One region of the Halomonas sp. DP1Y21-3 genome, then DNA from elsewhere that is predicted to be linked to it. Evidence: predicted binding sites of a transcription regulator. Region 1 holds the regulator's gene; the other holds the start of a gene.

Region 1 (7,110 bases):
CTGACCGGCCGCGAGCCCATCGATGATCGTGGCTGGCTCAAGACCGGTCTCGACGCCCTGGGCAGGGAGCTGTTGAAGCTGGCCTATATCCTGCCGCGCATGATCGGGCTGTTTATCCTGAGCTGGATTCCGGTGGTCAACCTGATCGCGCCGCTGTTGTGGGCGGCCTTCAGCGCCTGGGTCATGGCGATCACTTACCTCGACTACCCGATGGATAACAACAAGGTCAGCTTCGCCGATATGCGCAAGCGCCTGTCGGCGCGCTGGTGGCCGAGTCTCAGCTTCGGTGGCCTGGTGACCTTGATCACCTGGATCCCGCTGGCCAACCTGTTTCTGATCCCCGGGGCCGTGGCCGGCGCGGTGCTGATGTGGGATCAGCACTATCGGCAGTTGCCGGTGGTTCGGCGTTGAGCAGCAGTTTGATCACCGCTATCGGCGCTGTCGATGGCCGTACGGCGTCAAAAGGGGATAGCAGGGAGTGGCCATGACGGCGCTGTTGCCAAGTCTTTTGCTCTATATCGCGGCGGCGCTGGCCGAGATCGCCGGTTGCTTTGCGGTGTGGCGCTGGTGGCGAGATGACGCCTCGGCATGGTGGTTGCTGCCCGCGGTGGCGAGTCTGGTGGCCTTCGCCTGGCTGCTCAGTCAGATCGATGCCGACTACGCAGGGCGTGCCTTTGCCGCTTACGGGGGCGTCTACATCGTGGCGTCGCTGGGCTGGCTGTGGTGGGTCGAGCAGCGCCTGCCGGATCGCTGGGACCTGATCGGGGGCGCGCTGTGTCTGGTGGGTGCCGCGGTCATCCTGCTGGGGCCCAGGAGCTGATGGGAGCACGCCCTGTTCGTCCTGGCGGGGCCTAGGCGCTGTCCGAAAAGTCGACGAGCGAAGGTTAGACAAGGCAAAAATCGGTGAGACAGCGCAGTTTACGGGGTGTAAATGAGCATTTTGATCCGATTTTTAACGCCGTATTACCGAGCGCAGGCACTTTTCAGACAAGCCCTAGTGCACAGCGCCGGCGCGGCCGAGCGCCACCGGGTCGGCCGCTGCCAGCCGGCTCGAGGGAAAGATGCAGCGGAAGGTTGCGCCCTCGCCGAGTCGGGAGTCGATATCCAGGCGTGCCTCGTGGCGCAGCAGCACGTGCTTGACGATGGCAAGCCCCAGGCCGGTACCACCGGTGGCGGTGCTGCGGCCCTTGTCGACCCGGTAGAAGCGTTCGGTAAGGCGTGGCAGGTGCCTCGGATCGATGCCTTCGCCGTCGTCTTCCACCTCGAGGCAGGCGCCTTCGCCGTAGGCACGCCAGCGTAGCGTGATATGGGCGCCGTCACCGGCGTAGCGCACCGCATTGAAGGCCAGGTTGGAGACCGCGCTGTGCATCTCCTTCTCGCTGCCGGTGAGACTGCGCGATTCTTCGACGACGACCTCGATCTGCTGGCGCCCGCCTGACAATGCCTCGGCGTCGCGCTTGACCGCCTGCAGCAGGGTGGTGGGGTCGAGGCGAACGTGGTCGCTGCCGCCCTGGTCGTTCTCGAGTCGTGACAGCAGCAGCAGGTCGTTGACCAGATTCTGCATGCGGCGCGTCTGGCTCTGCATCTGGGCGACCCCCTTGCCCAGGCGCTCCGGCAGCATGTCGGCCATGTCGCTGTAGGTCTCCAGGTAGCCGGTGAGCACGGTCAACGGCGTGCGCAGCTCGTGGGAGACGTTGGCGACGAAGTCGCGGCGCATCTGTTCCAGGCGATGCAGACGGGTGATATCGCGGGCCATGACCAGGCGTTCATCGTCACCGTACAGGGTGATCTGGAACTGCAGGATCATGTTCTCGTCGATGGGGGAGGGCAGGCTCAGCGGTTCGCGGTAGTCACGGGCATTGAAGTAGCCGACGAAGCGCGGGTCGCGCAGCAGGTTGGTGATGTGCTGGCCGCGGTCCAGCGCCGGCTTCAGGCCGAGCATGCGCTCGGCAGAGCTGTTCCACCACTCCAGGTCGCCGTGGCGATCGAGCATCACCACGCTGTCGCGCATCGCCTCGGACGACTCCTGGATACGCTGGAGGGTCGAGCGCAGGCGGCGCTGGGTGATCCGCTGGCCTTTCTGGTAGCGATAGAGGCGATCGAACAGCTCGCCCCACAGGCCACTGGCGGTGGGAGGTTCCTGCTGGGGACGGTGGGTTAGCCAGTCGTGCATCGCGTGCAGGTTGCGCAGGTGATAGCTGAGCCCAAGCGCCAGGCCCAGGCCGATGCCTACGCTGGACAGCGAGAAGGGCCAGCCCAGCAAGGCGCCGAGACCCACCAGCACGGCCAGGCGCCAGACTTCTCGTCTCCACAGACGACCCACGTCAGTTCTCGGCTCCGTTCACCTCATCCCTCCTGGTGCTGCGTTGCGTCGATGGCTCGCTCAGACCTTGGCCGAAAAGCGATAACCGGTACCGCGTACGGTCTGGATCAGTTGCTGATGGGGTTCCCCCAGGGCCTTGCGCAGGCGGCGGATATGCACGTCGACGGTACGTTCTTCGACGTAGACGTTGCCACCCCAGACCTGATCGAGCAACTGGCCACGGGTGTAGGCGCGCTCCTGGTGGGTCATGAAGAACTGCAGCAGGCGATATTCGGTGGGGCCCATGTCCAGCGACTTGCCGTCGACGCTGACGCGATGGCTGACCGGGTCGAGCTTGAGGCCTTCCACCTCCACCGGGTCCTCGACGCCCCGCGGAGTGGCGCGTCGCAGCACTGCCTTGAGTCGGGCTACCAGTTCTCGCGGCGAGAATGGCTTGGTGATGTAGTCGTCGGCGCCGGCTTCGAGGCCCTGGATTTTGTTGTCCTCCTCACCCTTGGCGGTGAGCAGGATGATCGGCAGCTCTGCGGTGGTTTCCTCGCGCTTGAGCCGGCGGGCCAGTTCGATGCCGCTGGTACCCGGCATCATCCAGTCCAGCAACAGCAGGTCTGGCTGGTCATCGACGATGATGGCGTGGGCGGCCTGAGCATTGTCCGCCTCGAGCACCCGGTAGTCGGCCATTTCCAGCGCCACCGCGATCATTTCACGGATCGGAGCTTCGTCATCGACGATCAGTACGGTCTTGGCGGTCATCCCGGGAGCCTCTTGGTCAGGGTCTTACACTCGACGGTGACAAATGACACCACGTCAATGTGACAATTAGATGACATTGTATCCATTGTCGTGCGACCGAGACGGGCATTTCCCTCACCCGAGGGAGGGATAGAGGCTCAGTCCGAGTCCGGCGAACAGCAATAGGCCCGACCAGTGGTTGTTGAGAAAGGCTTGGAAGCAACGGTCGCGGTCACGGCTCTTGATCAGCCGCTGCTGGTGGACAAAGGTCGCGCCCATGGCCAGCCAGCCGAGCCAGAAGAAGCCGCCCAGCGCCAGCAGGCTGCCGGCCCAGGCCAGCAGCCCCAGGGTGGCCAGCTGCAACAGCGCAATGATGCGGGTGTCCCAGCGGCCGAACAGCACCGCGGTGGACTTGATGCCGATCTTGAGGTCGTCGTCGCGGTCGACCATGGCGTATTCGGTGTCGTAGGCCACCGTCCACAGCACGTTGGCGGTAAACAGCAGCCAGGCGACCATCGGGACTTCGCCGAGCACCGCGCCGAAGGCCATCGGAATGGCCCAGGAGAAGGCCGCGCCCAGCACCACCTGGGGGAAGTGGGTGTAGCGCTTCATGAAGGGATAGCTGGCGGCCAGCACCGCTCCGATCAACGACAGCCACACGGTAAAGCCGTTGGTCAGCCAGACCAGCGCGAAGGCCGATCCCAGCAGACACACGAACAGCACCTTGGCCTCCCGCTCACTGATGCGGCCGGTAGCCAGCGGTCGGTTCTTGGTGCGTTTGACGTGGCCATCGAAGTGGCGATCGGCGTAGTCGTTGACCACGCAGCCCGCCGCTCGCATCAGGTAGACGCCGGCGACGAAGATCAGCAGGGTGTCACGGCCCGGAATGCCCTCGGAGGCCACCCACAGCGCCCACAGGGTCGGCCACATCAACAGCCAGGTACCGATGGGGCGGTCCAGACGCATCAGCGCCAGAAAGTCGGGAATTCGGTTCAGGTATCCAGGGGGACGCAGCAGCGAACGATCCATCGGTCTCTCTCATGCTCTGGCGCAGGTCAGGCGAAAATGAGGCGTAAGCCGGGCAAAAGTCGCTTCTCGGAGAAACATCGCCGAGAAGCCTTGGCGCAGCCTAGCGCGAGCCGACGGCCATGACCAGCAAGGCGAGCCCAGCCAGGCTCGACCGGCACGACAAGACCAGTAGGCCATCATCATCCGTACAGGGCTTCGGCGGGCTACCGTCAGCCCACGCCATGGTTGGCGCCTCGGTGTCCGAAGAGGGCGACAACAGGGAGTCAGCCGGTGGCCGAGGCGGCTAGCGACAACGCCCGGCCCATGGCCGGCATAAAGCTCTCCTGCACCAGCAGCACCCAGCCGCTGTGACGAAATACCGAGCGGCGTTGCCACAGCCCGGTATAGCCGTGGATCGGCCTCGAGTTACGGCCGATCTGAATGGCGCTGCGCTCGAGATCGGGCTGGCGAAACAGCCAGCTGCCGAGAGAGGTCTCGCCGAGGCCTTCGAAGGGAGCGTCGTGACGCTCGACGATCGGTGCCACGCTGCGCGCCACCACCCAGGGCTCCTCGTCCACGCACAGGGCGACCTCGCGCAGCCAGGCCTGCTCGTCGCTGGCCAGACCCAGCACGTGGGCCTCGTCCGGCCACGGCAGGCCCTTGGCCTCCGCCAGCAGGCGTACGCGAAAGTGCCCGGCGCCTGCCGCCTCGATTAGGCGTTCTGTCAGGGAGTCCCGCGAGGCCAGCCAGGCGTGCCAGTCAGCGGGCACCGCGATGCCACCGGAGGCCAGCGACACCCAGCCGGGGTCGACGATATCGGCCGCGTCGGCATTCGGCGAAGAGGCTGTGGCTGGCGCGGGATTACCCGGTCCGGACCCCGAGCGCTCCCCCAGGGAGCGGAATGTGGAAGGAAGCTGTGTCATGCGGCCTCGGCAGGGCTGTCGTCACCGGAGGCGGTGCTCCGGTCGGTCGGCGCATAGTGTACCATGTGGCCCAGCACTCACCCGCTGGTGTGGCCCCGTGCGGGCCGGCCCAGCTTCAACAGCGACCGCCCGGCGGTCGTCGGCAGAGTCGAAGGAAGCGATGCAAGGACCCTTGACCATCATCGGTACCGGCATGGCGGGCATAGGCCTGGCACGCCAGGTGCGGGCGCTGGACGCCCACCGACCGATCACCCTGATCAGCGCCGACTCAGGCGATGACTATTCCAAACCGCTGCTGTCCACCGGCTTCGCCAAGGGCCTGGCGGCGGACCGGCTGGCCGCGCGCTCGGCGCTGGAACTGGCCGATCAACTGGGCGCGGTGGTACGTCCCCACACCAGGGTCGATGCCATCGATCTGGCGTCGCGCACCCTGTGCCTGGGCCAGGAACGCCTGCCCTGGTCGGATCTGGTGATTGCCACCGGTGCCAGCCCCGTGGCGCCCTTCGAGATTCCCGATGCCCTGGCCGGACGGGTGTTCTCGATCAATGATCTCGACGACTATCGGCGTTTTTCGGCAGGCCTCGAGGCGCTGGGGCGCCCGGCTCGGGTGGCCATCGTCGGCCTCGGACTGGTCGGCTGTGAATTTGCCAACGATCTGCACGCCGGTGGTCATCGCGTCTGCCTGGTCGGCCCTGAACCCTCGTTGTTGCCCAGATTGCTGCCCCGGCGACTGGGTCAGACTCTGAGCCAGGCCTTCATCGAGGCCGGCATCGACGTCATCCATGGCCGTCTGGTGAGCAGGCTCGAAGGTGCCGGCGGTGACATCGGTGTGCACCTCGACGACGGCCATGAGCTGGAGGCGGATATGGTGCTGGTGGCCACCGGTCTGAAGCCGCGCTCTCGGCTGGCGCGAGAGGCCGGTATCGCGACAGATGGTGATGCTATCGTCGTCGATCGCTATCTTAAAAGCTCCGATCCTCGTGTTCATGCGCTGGGTGATGTGGCCTCGGTGGATGGTGTCAATGCGATGTACGTGCAGCCGCTGCAGGCTTCGGCCAAGGCGCTGGCCGCGACCCTGTGCGGTCGTCCCACCCAGGTGCGCTACGGGCCCTGGCCGGTGCTGGTCAAGACGCCGCTGCTGCCGGTGGTGGCGCTGCCGCCGATGACCGACAAGGTGCATTGGCGAATCGAGGCCGACGGCGAGGATATCAGCGCCCTGGCCGAGGATGACGAAGGGCGTCTGCAGGGCTTTGCGTTGACGGGAAAATGCGTTCGTCGGAAAGTCGAACTGGCGCGGGCGGCACCGCCGTTGCTAGGCTAGGTTCGTCAACGGCGCGGGTTGTACGCGATACAGCCGTCGTTGAAGGTGCCACCGAGGCAGGGCAATTCTATCGGGGACGACCGCCACGACGTGTGGCTGGCCGGTGTCGTATCGCCGGTTTCGTACCGATGGAAGAGGCAAGGTCCCGTCGGCGGTGGCTCTCGCTAGTCGAAAGACAGTCAGGAAGCGCTGAGCGCACCGTGATGTTCATCGTCGTGGTCAACGATCCTGTTGTCACGGCGCAGGGCCGGGGACTGCCCGTGTGGACACTCGGACAGTGTTTCCATAACAATGATGCCGGTGTCACGGCACCGGAGTATCAAGCCAAACCAGGAGGGCTGTATGCGCAAGCCAGAACTCGCCGCGGCGATTGCCGAGCGTGCCGATCTATCCAAGGACAAGGCCAGCCAGGTGTTGAACGTCATCCTCGACGAAATCACCGGTAGCGTGTCTTCCGGCCAGGACGTGTCGTTGATCGGCTTCGGCACCTTCACCGTGCGCGAGCGTGCCGCCCGCACCGGCAAGAACCCTCAGACGGGCCAGCCGCTGAAGATTCCCGCCAGCAAGACAGTCGCCTTCAAGCCCGGCAAGGGGCTCAAGGACGCAGTCGCCCGCTGAGGTGACGACTACCACCGCCTGTCCTCCAGGCGGTGGATCGATATCGCGGCCCGGTAGCGGGCCGCGCCTACCCGTCGACCGGTGAGGCAACATGACCCTGAGACTGATGCTGTGGCTGCTGGGCGTCATGCTCAAGCGGGCCTTCAAGCGCAAGGCGCGATTCCGCGAACGTCTGCAAGACCGGGGTG
Region 2 (7,110 bases), on a different contig from region 1:
GGCACCGTCTCGAGTCTCAATGTGTCGGTGGCCACCGGCGTCTGTCTGTTCGAGGTGGTGCGCCAGCGCGAGCTCAAGGCCCGCGGATGACGGTGTCGCCCCAGCATCGGCTTGCAACCCTGATCACAACTCCGTAGAATCTGGGCGCCCGTGCGTTCTGCGCGGGACAGGCTAATTGTTATTCACTCCTTGCTTCCCCCGGCGCCGAGACTACTCAGGCCCCTGCGGAAGCTGCCAAACCGAAAGGAGAATCCATGCGTCACTACGAGATCGTCTTCATGGTCCACCCGGACCAGAGTGAGCAGGTTCCGGCCATGGTCGAGCGCTACACCAGCATCGTCACCGAGAACGCCGGTACTGTTCACCGTCTCGAGGATTGGGGCCGCCGTCACCTGGCCTACCCGATCAACAAGATCCACAAGGCTCACTACGTGCTGATGAACGTCGAGTGCAGCGGAGAGACCCTCGAGGAAATCGAGAACATCTTCCGTTTCAACGACGCCATCATTCGCAGCCTGGTGGTGCGCTGCAAGGAAGCCATCACCGAAGCGTCTCCGATGATGAAGCCGGTGGAAGAGAAGCGTGCCCGTCGCGAAGAAAAGCCGCGCACCGCTGAATCCGCCTGAGCCGCGCATCACTAGCTCTGCAACGCACGTATAAGGAGTCTTTCCATGGCACGCTTTTTCCGTCGCCGCAAGTTTTGCCGTTTCACCGCTGAAGGCGTGAAGCAGATCGACTACAAGGATCTGGACACGCTCAAGGCCTACATCACCGAGACCGGCAAGATCGTTCCCAGCCGCATCACCGGTACCAAGGCCCGTTACCAGCGCCAGCTGTCCACCGCGATCAAGCGCGCACGCTACCTGGCCCTGCTGCCTTACACCGACAGCCACCAGTAAGTCGTCGCCGATGCTGCCCGTCGCCCGATGGTCGATGAAAGGCATGCCCCAGGCGACCCTGGTCGCGCTGGTGGCGTCTGCGGTGCCCTGGCTGTTCTGGTTCGGGGCGGCGATTGCCGCTCTGGTGACCTTGCGCAAGGGCATGGCACCGGCGATGCCGGTGATCGCCGCCGCGGCGGTGCCGGCAGGCTGGTGGTGGACCCAGGGAGATCCGATCCCTCTGGCGACCACCCTGTTGGCGCTGTTGATGGCCATCGTGCTGCGCTCCCGCATGCGCTGGGGCGAGGCGCTGATCCTGGGGTCGTTGGCCGGCGCTGCGATGATCCAGTTGGGGGTGTTCCTGCCCAAGGCAGACACCGCCCTGATGCTGGAGCAGCTGCGCCAGAGTTCCTCCGAGGTGGCGGCCATGCTCGACGAGCTGGCTGCCCAGGGGCTCGACGCCAGTCGGCTGGCCGAGCTGGTCATCAGCGGTGTCACCGGTCTGGTGGTGATGCTCGCTGCGGTGGCCTGTCTGGCCCTGGCACGCAGCTGGCAGGCGGGGCTCTACAACCCGGGAGGTTTCCGGGAAGAGTTCCACGCCCTGCGGCTCACCCCGAGGGAGCTGATCCTGTTGGTGGTGCTGGTGATCGCCGGCACCCTGCTGGGTCTCCCCGGGATCGGCATGCTGGCCTGGATTCCGCTGCTGATGGCAGGCATCGGCCTGACACATGGTGTAGTTGGACGTAAGGGAATGAACGGGTTGTGGCTGGTCGCGTTCTATCTGCTGCTGATCACCACCTGGCCCATGATTCTCATCGTGCTGGTTGTGGCCCTGATCGATACCTTCGCGGACTTCCGCGGGCGTCTGGGTCACAGCAACTGACATAGAGGTTTACGAGATGGAAGTCATTCTGCTCGACAACATTGGCAAGCTGGGCGGTCTCGGTGACAAGGTCACCGTCAAGCCTGGTTACGGCCGCAACTACCTGGTGCCCTACGGTCTCGCCGTACCGGCCACCAAGGACAACATCGCTGCCTTTGAAGCCCAGCGTGCCGAGCTCGAAGCTCAGGCCGCCGAGCGCAAGGCCGAAGCCGAAGCTCGCGCCGAGCAGCTCAACGACATCGAGCTGTCTCTGGTCGCCAAGTCTGGCGACGAAGGCAAGCTGTTCGGTTCCATCGGTCCGCGTGACCTGGCCGAGGCGATCTCCAGCGCCGGTATCGACGTCGCCAAGAGCGAAGTCCGCATGCCGGAAGGCCCGATCCGCCAGACCGGCGAATACGACATCGTGCTGCACCTGCATGCCGACGTCGACGCCACCGTACGCGTGGTGGTGGTGGCCGAGTAAGGTCGTCTCCCACGGCAGTGGCAAGGGCGCGGGAGTCACATCCCGCGCCCTTTTTTGTGGCTCGCGATCGCCTGCACGGGTGATCGTGCGACGGACCCGGCTTCGGGTAGACTAAGGCTTGTCTGGAGAGTGGCTGCGCTCGTCGACTTTTCGGACACAGCCTGGATCCAGTGGCATGGCGCCGTGAACAACAGCGAAGAGACAAGCGCATGAGTGACGTCCAGACCATCGATCGTGAAGCCGCGGCGCTGAAGGTTCCGCCGCACTCGGTGGAGGCCGAGCAGTCGGTGCTGGGTGGCCTGATGCTCGACAATCAGGCCTGGGACAATATCGCCGACCGGCTGGTGGCCGACGACTTCTATCGCTACGAGCATCGCCTGGTGTTCAACGCCATGGTGGCGCTGGCCGAGTCGAGCCGTCCGCTGGACGTGGTGACCCTGTCCGAGGCCCTGGAGGGGCGCGACCAGCTCGACACCGTGGGTGGGCTCGCCTACCTGGCGGAGCTGGCCCGCAACACTCCCTCGGCCAGCAATATCCGCGCCTATGGCGACATCGTGCGCGAACGCGCCACCCTGAGAAAGCTGATCCAGGCGGCCAACCAGATCGCCGACGGCGCCTTCAGCCCCAATGGGCGTCCTGCCGATGAGCTGGTCAACGAGGCCGAGCGGCTGGTGTTCCAGATCAGCGAGGACCGCCCCAAGGCCGGCGGCCCCATCGGCATGAGCGAGCTGCTGACCAAGGCCGTCGATCGCATCGACGAGCTGTTCAACATGAAAGGCGAGATGACCGGCCTGTCGACCGGCTTTCGCGATCTCGATGACATGACCTCCGGGCTGCAGCCCTCCGACCTGGTGATCGTCGCCGGCCGCCCGTCCATGGGCAAGACCACCTTCGCCATGAACCTGGTGGAGCACGCGGTGGTGTCCAGCGACAAGCCGGTGATGGTGTTCTCCATGGAGATGCCGGCGGACTCGATCATGCTGCGCATGCTGTCGTCACTCGGGCGTATCGACCAGACCCGAGTGCGCTCCGGTCAGCTCGAGGACGAGGACTGGCCGAGGTTGACCTCGGCGGTCAACCTGCTCAAGGACAAGCAACTGTTCATCGATGACACCGCTGCGCTGTCGCCCAACGAGATGCGCTCCCGGGTGCGTCGCGTGGTGCGCGAGCACGGCAACCTGGCGATGATCATGATCGACTACCTGCAGTTGATGCAGGTGCCGGGGTTCGGTGACAACCGTACCGGCGAGATTTCGGAGATCTCGCGCTCGCTCAAGGGGCTTGCCAAGGAGTTCGGCTGCCCTGTGATTGCGCTGTCGCAGCTCAACCGCTCGCTGGAGCAGCGCCCCAACAAGCGTCCGGTGATGTCGGACCTGCGTGAATCCGGGGCCATCGAGCAGGACGCCGACCTGATCGGTTTCGTCTATCGTGATGAGGTCTACAACCCGGATAATCCCGACAACAAGGGACTCGCCGAATTCATCATCGGCAAGCAGCGTAATGGCCCCATCGGGACGGTGCACATGGCCTTCATCGGCAAGTACACCCGCTTCGAGGATCTGGCGCCGGACAGCTACGGTGATACCTTCGGCGAATAAACGTGCTTGAGCCTGACCGACGGGCTCGTATAATGCCGCCCCTTGCGATTTCGACAGACACAGTGAAGGAGACCTGACATGGCAGGCGGATTTCGACGCGGCAATCGCCGTCGCGCGCCCAAGCTGGAAGCCCGTGGCGAATTGACCTCGGTGGAACGGGAAGGCCCGTTCAAGGAATGGCTCGGCATGCCCGACCTGTATCGCTATCACCTGGTAGTGGACGGCGTGGACTACAGCTACCAGACAGAAGACTCCGAGCTGCCGGTGCAGATCGGCGACAAGGTAGTGTTTCGCTACAAGGAGACCAAGGCCGGCAATTGGGTCGACCGCAACTCCCTGGGCAAGGCCATCGATCCCTCCGACTACCAGTAGTCTCACCGCCGGATCCGTCGCCCGCGAGCATTCGTGTCGCGGGCCTTCGTTTTCCCTCCTTCAAGCTCTCCTCTTCCTACCGCAAAGGCGCTGCCTGCCGCTGAAGACCCCCTTTTCTCCGCCGCGATCATGGAGGTCGTTTAACCCGCTGTGCGCGCGAAACGGCCAATATGTATCCAGATCAGAGAAATTCTTCACACCGTCACGGGAATGTCACCCGAAGGGCCCAGGCTGTGCCATGATCAGAGAGTCACATGCGCGGCACAGGGAAATGAAACGAGCGTCATGGTCTGCCGAAATATCATCGGCACGCTCGTCGCCGTAGTGTCGTCACATAAGGAGGGCGGGGGCCACAGGACCCCCGTCGCGACAGGATGAAAAGAGGCGAAAGATACGATGGAAATTAATGATCTCAAGGCCTTTGTCGGCCGCCACGACAACTTCGAGATTCGCGTGATCGGCCATGCCGGCAGCCGTTTTTACCAGGTCGAACTGGAAGACGTGGAAGGTGCCCGCAAGATGCTCTGCCGCCGCGGCAAGCCGGTGTTGTTCCGCTCGCTGGACGACGTCTACCTGGAGCTCAAGCGTGCCGGTATCCACCGCGCCTACCTGGTCCAGCACGTGGCCCACGACGAGGTGATCGGTCGCGAGGCCCACTATGCCGAACCGCTGGCCTCACGTATGCCCCTGGTGTTTTGAGTGACATCGTTCCACACCACCCTGGTGCTGGAACCCTCTCGACGGCAGTCTCGCCGTCTCTGCCTTGCCACTGATGTACCCACGTTCACCGAACAAGTCCCTGGCGCAAGCTGCCAGGGCCCTTGGCGGTGTCGACCTGCCTTATTGCTTCCTTTGAGTCCCTGTTAGCCAGGGGCGCAGTCGGGCGAAGCCCAGATAGCCGATGTCCAGCAGTCCACGCAAACCGGGTACGCTGCTTAGCTGCACCCAACGGCGATGACCCAGCGTCGCGTACAATGCGCGAGTGGCATCCATGCCGATGAACCAGCGACCTGTGGCGTCGCGCAGGTGCAGCTTGCCCAGCATGTCATCGAAGCGCTGGCCCCAGGCCTCGGCGCAAAAATCGTCGTCGCGGATATCGATAAAGTGGATCAGCCGGCTGCGCGGATGCCGCCTCAGCCAGGCGATCTCCTTGCGGCATAGTGGGCACTGACCATCATGAAACAGCGCAAGCGGTGTGGCGAGTGTCTCGAACCGATTCATGGATTCGCTCCCTGAGGTCGATAGCCGTCGCGGTGGGGACCCTGACCGTAGCTCGGTTCGCATGCCAGGTTGTCGAGAAAGGACGTGGCCTGGCGGCGCATGGCGCTGCGCTTGTCATCGCTCATGCGGCGCAGCGAGCCATAGATCAGCTTCATGCGAGGATTGCTCGCCAGGGTGTCGGCGTGACGTTCGAGAAAGTCCCAGTAGAGGCTGTTGAAGGGACAGGCGTCTTCGCCCAGGGTCTTTTTCACGTCATAGCGACAGTGGCGGCAATGGTCAGACATCCGATCGATGTACTTGCCTGACGCACAGTAGGGCTTCGAGCCCATCAGTCCACCGTCGGCGTGCAACACCATGCCAAGCGTATTGGGCAATTCGACCCATTCGCAGGCGTCGGCGTAGACCGCCAGGTACCAGTCGCACAGGGCCTCGGGGCTGACGTCGCACAGCAGAGCAAAGTTGCCGGTCACCATCAGACGCTGGATATGGTGCGCGTAGGCGTTGTCCCGGGTCATGCCAATCGCGCGGGATAGACAGCGCATGTCGGTGTCACCGCTCCAGTAGAAGTGGGGTAGACCCCTGCGGGCCTGCAAGGCGTTATAGCTCTTGTAGTCCGGCATACGGGTCCAGTAGATGCCCCTGACGTACTCTCGCCAGCCGAGGATCTGGCGGATAAAACCTTCCACCGCATTGATCGGTGCATGCCCCTCGAGATAAGCGGTTTCGGCGGCCTCGCAGACCTCTCTCGGGCTGAGCAGGCCAAGGTTCATGGGAGCGGACAGGCGCGAGTGGAAGAGAAAGGGATCGCTGTCGCTGATGGCGTCCTGGACGTCACCGAAGCTCGGCAGCAGGTGATCGATGAAGTGTCTGAGATCGACCAGCGCCTGGCGTCGGGTGACCGGCCAGTGGAAGCCATCCAGACGACCGAAGTGTTCATCGAAGTGTTCCTCCACCAGTGTCAGCACCTCACGGGTCATGTCGTCGACGGTGTGGCGGGGAGGCTTGGGCAGCGTGTAGTGCTGGGGCAGGGGCCGTCGGTTGTCCTTGTCGAAGTTCCACTGGCCGCCCATGGGTTCATCGCCCTCCATCAGCAGGCCGGTGCGGCGACGCATCAGTCGATAGAAGCCCTCCATGCGAGGCTGCCGGCGATGGGACAACCAGTCGCCGAATTCACCAGGCGTGCAGTAGAAGCGGTCGTCCTCGACCCATTGCCAGGGTATCCCGCCCTGGCGGCGCTCCATGGCATCCAGGAGGCGCCATTCGCCGGGCCTTGTGGTGACAATCCGCGAACAGTCGTAGGCTTGCGCGAGGCGTTCCGCCTCCGCCAGCAGGCCATGGGCGTTGTCCGGATCATCGAGGGCGCTGTAGTGGACGCGATAGCCCTTGTCGCGAAGAGTGGCGGCGAAGTGGCGCATGGCCGACAGCATCATGGCGATCTTCTGAGGATGATGCGGCACGTAGCGGCCTTCCTCGGCGACCTCGCACAGCGCGACGACGTCGTCGTCGCCAGCGGTCTGCAAGAGTCCGAGGTCCAGGCTCAACTGGTCGCCGGTGATCAGGATCAAGGATCTGGACATGGGTTCACCAAAAATTGTACAAATCCTCTTCATAGTAACACTTCATTCGAGCCTGATACCCACCGGTGATAGGCTTTGTGCATTCGCTACCAAGAGGAAGTCACCTTCATGGATCAGT

The links. Region 1 encodes PhoB, which activates phosphate uptake and scavenging genes when phosphate is short. Its sites were predicted from a motif close to TGTCATANNNNTGTCANA; they were not measured.
Region 2: the regulator PhoB is predicted to act here: its motif matches at 4,395-4,412, upstream of KUV74_RS03295 (DUF6482 family protein).

Annotation. Positions count from the first base shown of each region.
Region 1 covers NZ_JAHVJM010000003.1:388,321-395,430, forward strand. Annotated here, with positions in the region: gene cysZ (sulfate transporter CysZ) at 1-411, shown strand, start outside; gene KUV74_RS10460 (YnfA family protein) at 485-820, shown strand; gene phoR (phosphate regulon sensor histidine kinase PhoR) at 995-2,323, opposite strand; gene phoB (phosphate regulon transcriptional regulator PhoB) at 2,384-3,073, opposite strand; gene ubiA (4-hydroxybenzoate octaprenyltransferase) at 3,188-4,081, opposite strand; gene KUV74_RS10480 (chorismate--pyruvate lyase family protein) at 4,345-4,983, opposite strand; gene KUV74_RS10485 (FAD-dependent oxidoreductase) at 5,144-6,304, shown strand; gene KUV74_RS10490 (HU family DNA-binding protein) at 6,647-6,922, shown strand; gene KUV74_RS10495 (hypothetical protein) at 7,014-7,110, shown strand, end outside.
Region 2 covers NZ_JAHVJM010000001.1:769,761-776,870, reverse strand. Annotated here, with positions in the region: gene rlmB (23S rRNA (guanosine(2251)-2'-O)-methyltransferase RlmB) at 1-90, shown strand, start outside; gene rpsF (30S ribosomal protein S6) at 255-626, shown strand; gene rpsR (30S ribosomal protein S18) at 672-899, shown strand; gene KUV74_RS03315 (hypothetical protein) at 910-1,761, shown strand; gene rplI (50S ribosomal protein L9) at 1,778-2,224, shown strand; gene dnaB (replicative DNA helicase) at 2,434-3,822, shown strand; gene KUV74_RS03300 (hypothetical protein) at 3,901-4,194, shown strand; gene KUV74_RS03295 (DUF6482 family protein) at 4,591-4,893, shown strand; gene KUV74_RS03290 (thiol-disulfide oxidoreductase DCC family protein) at 5,035-5,415, opposite strand; gene KUV74_RS03285 (cryptochrome/photolyase family protein) at 5,412-6,992, opposite strand; gene hemH (ferrochelatase) at 7,101-7,110, shown strand, end outside.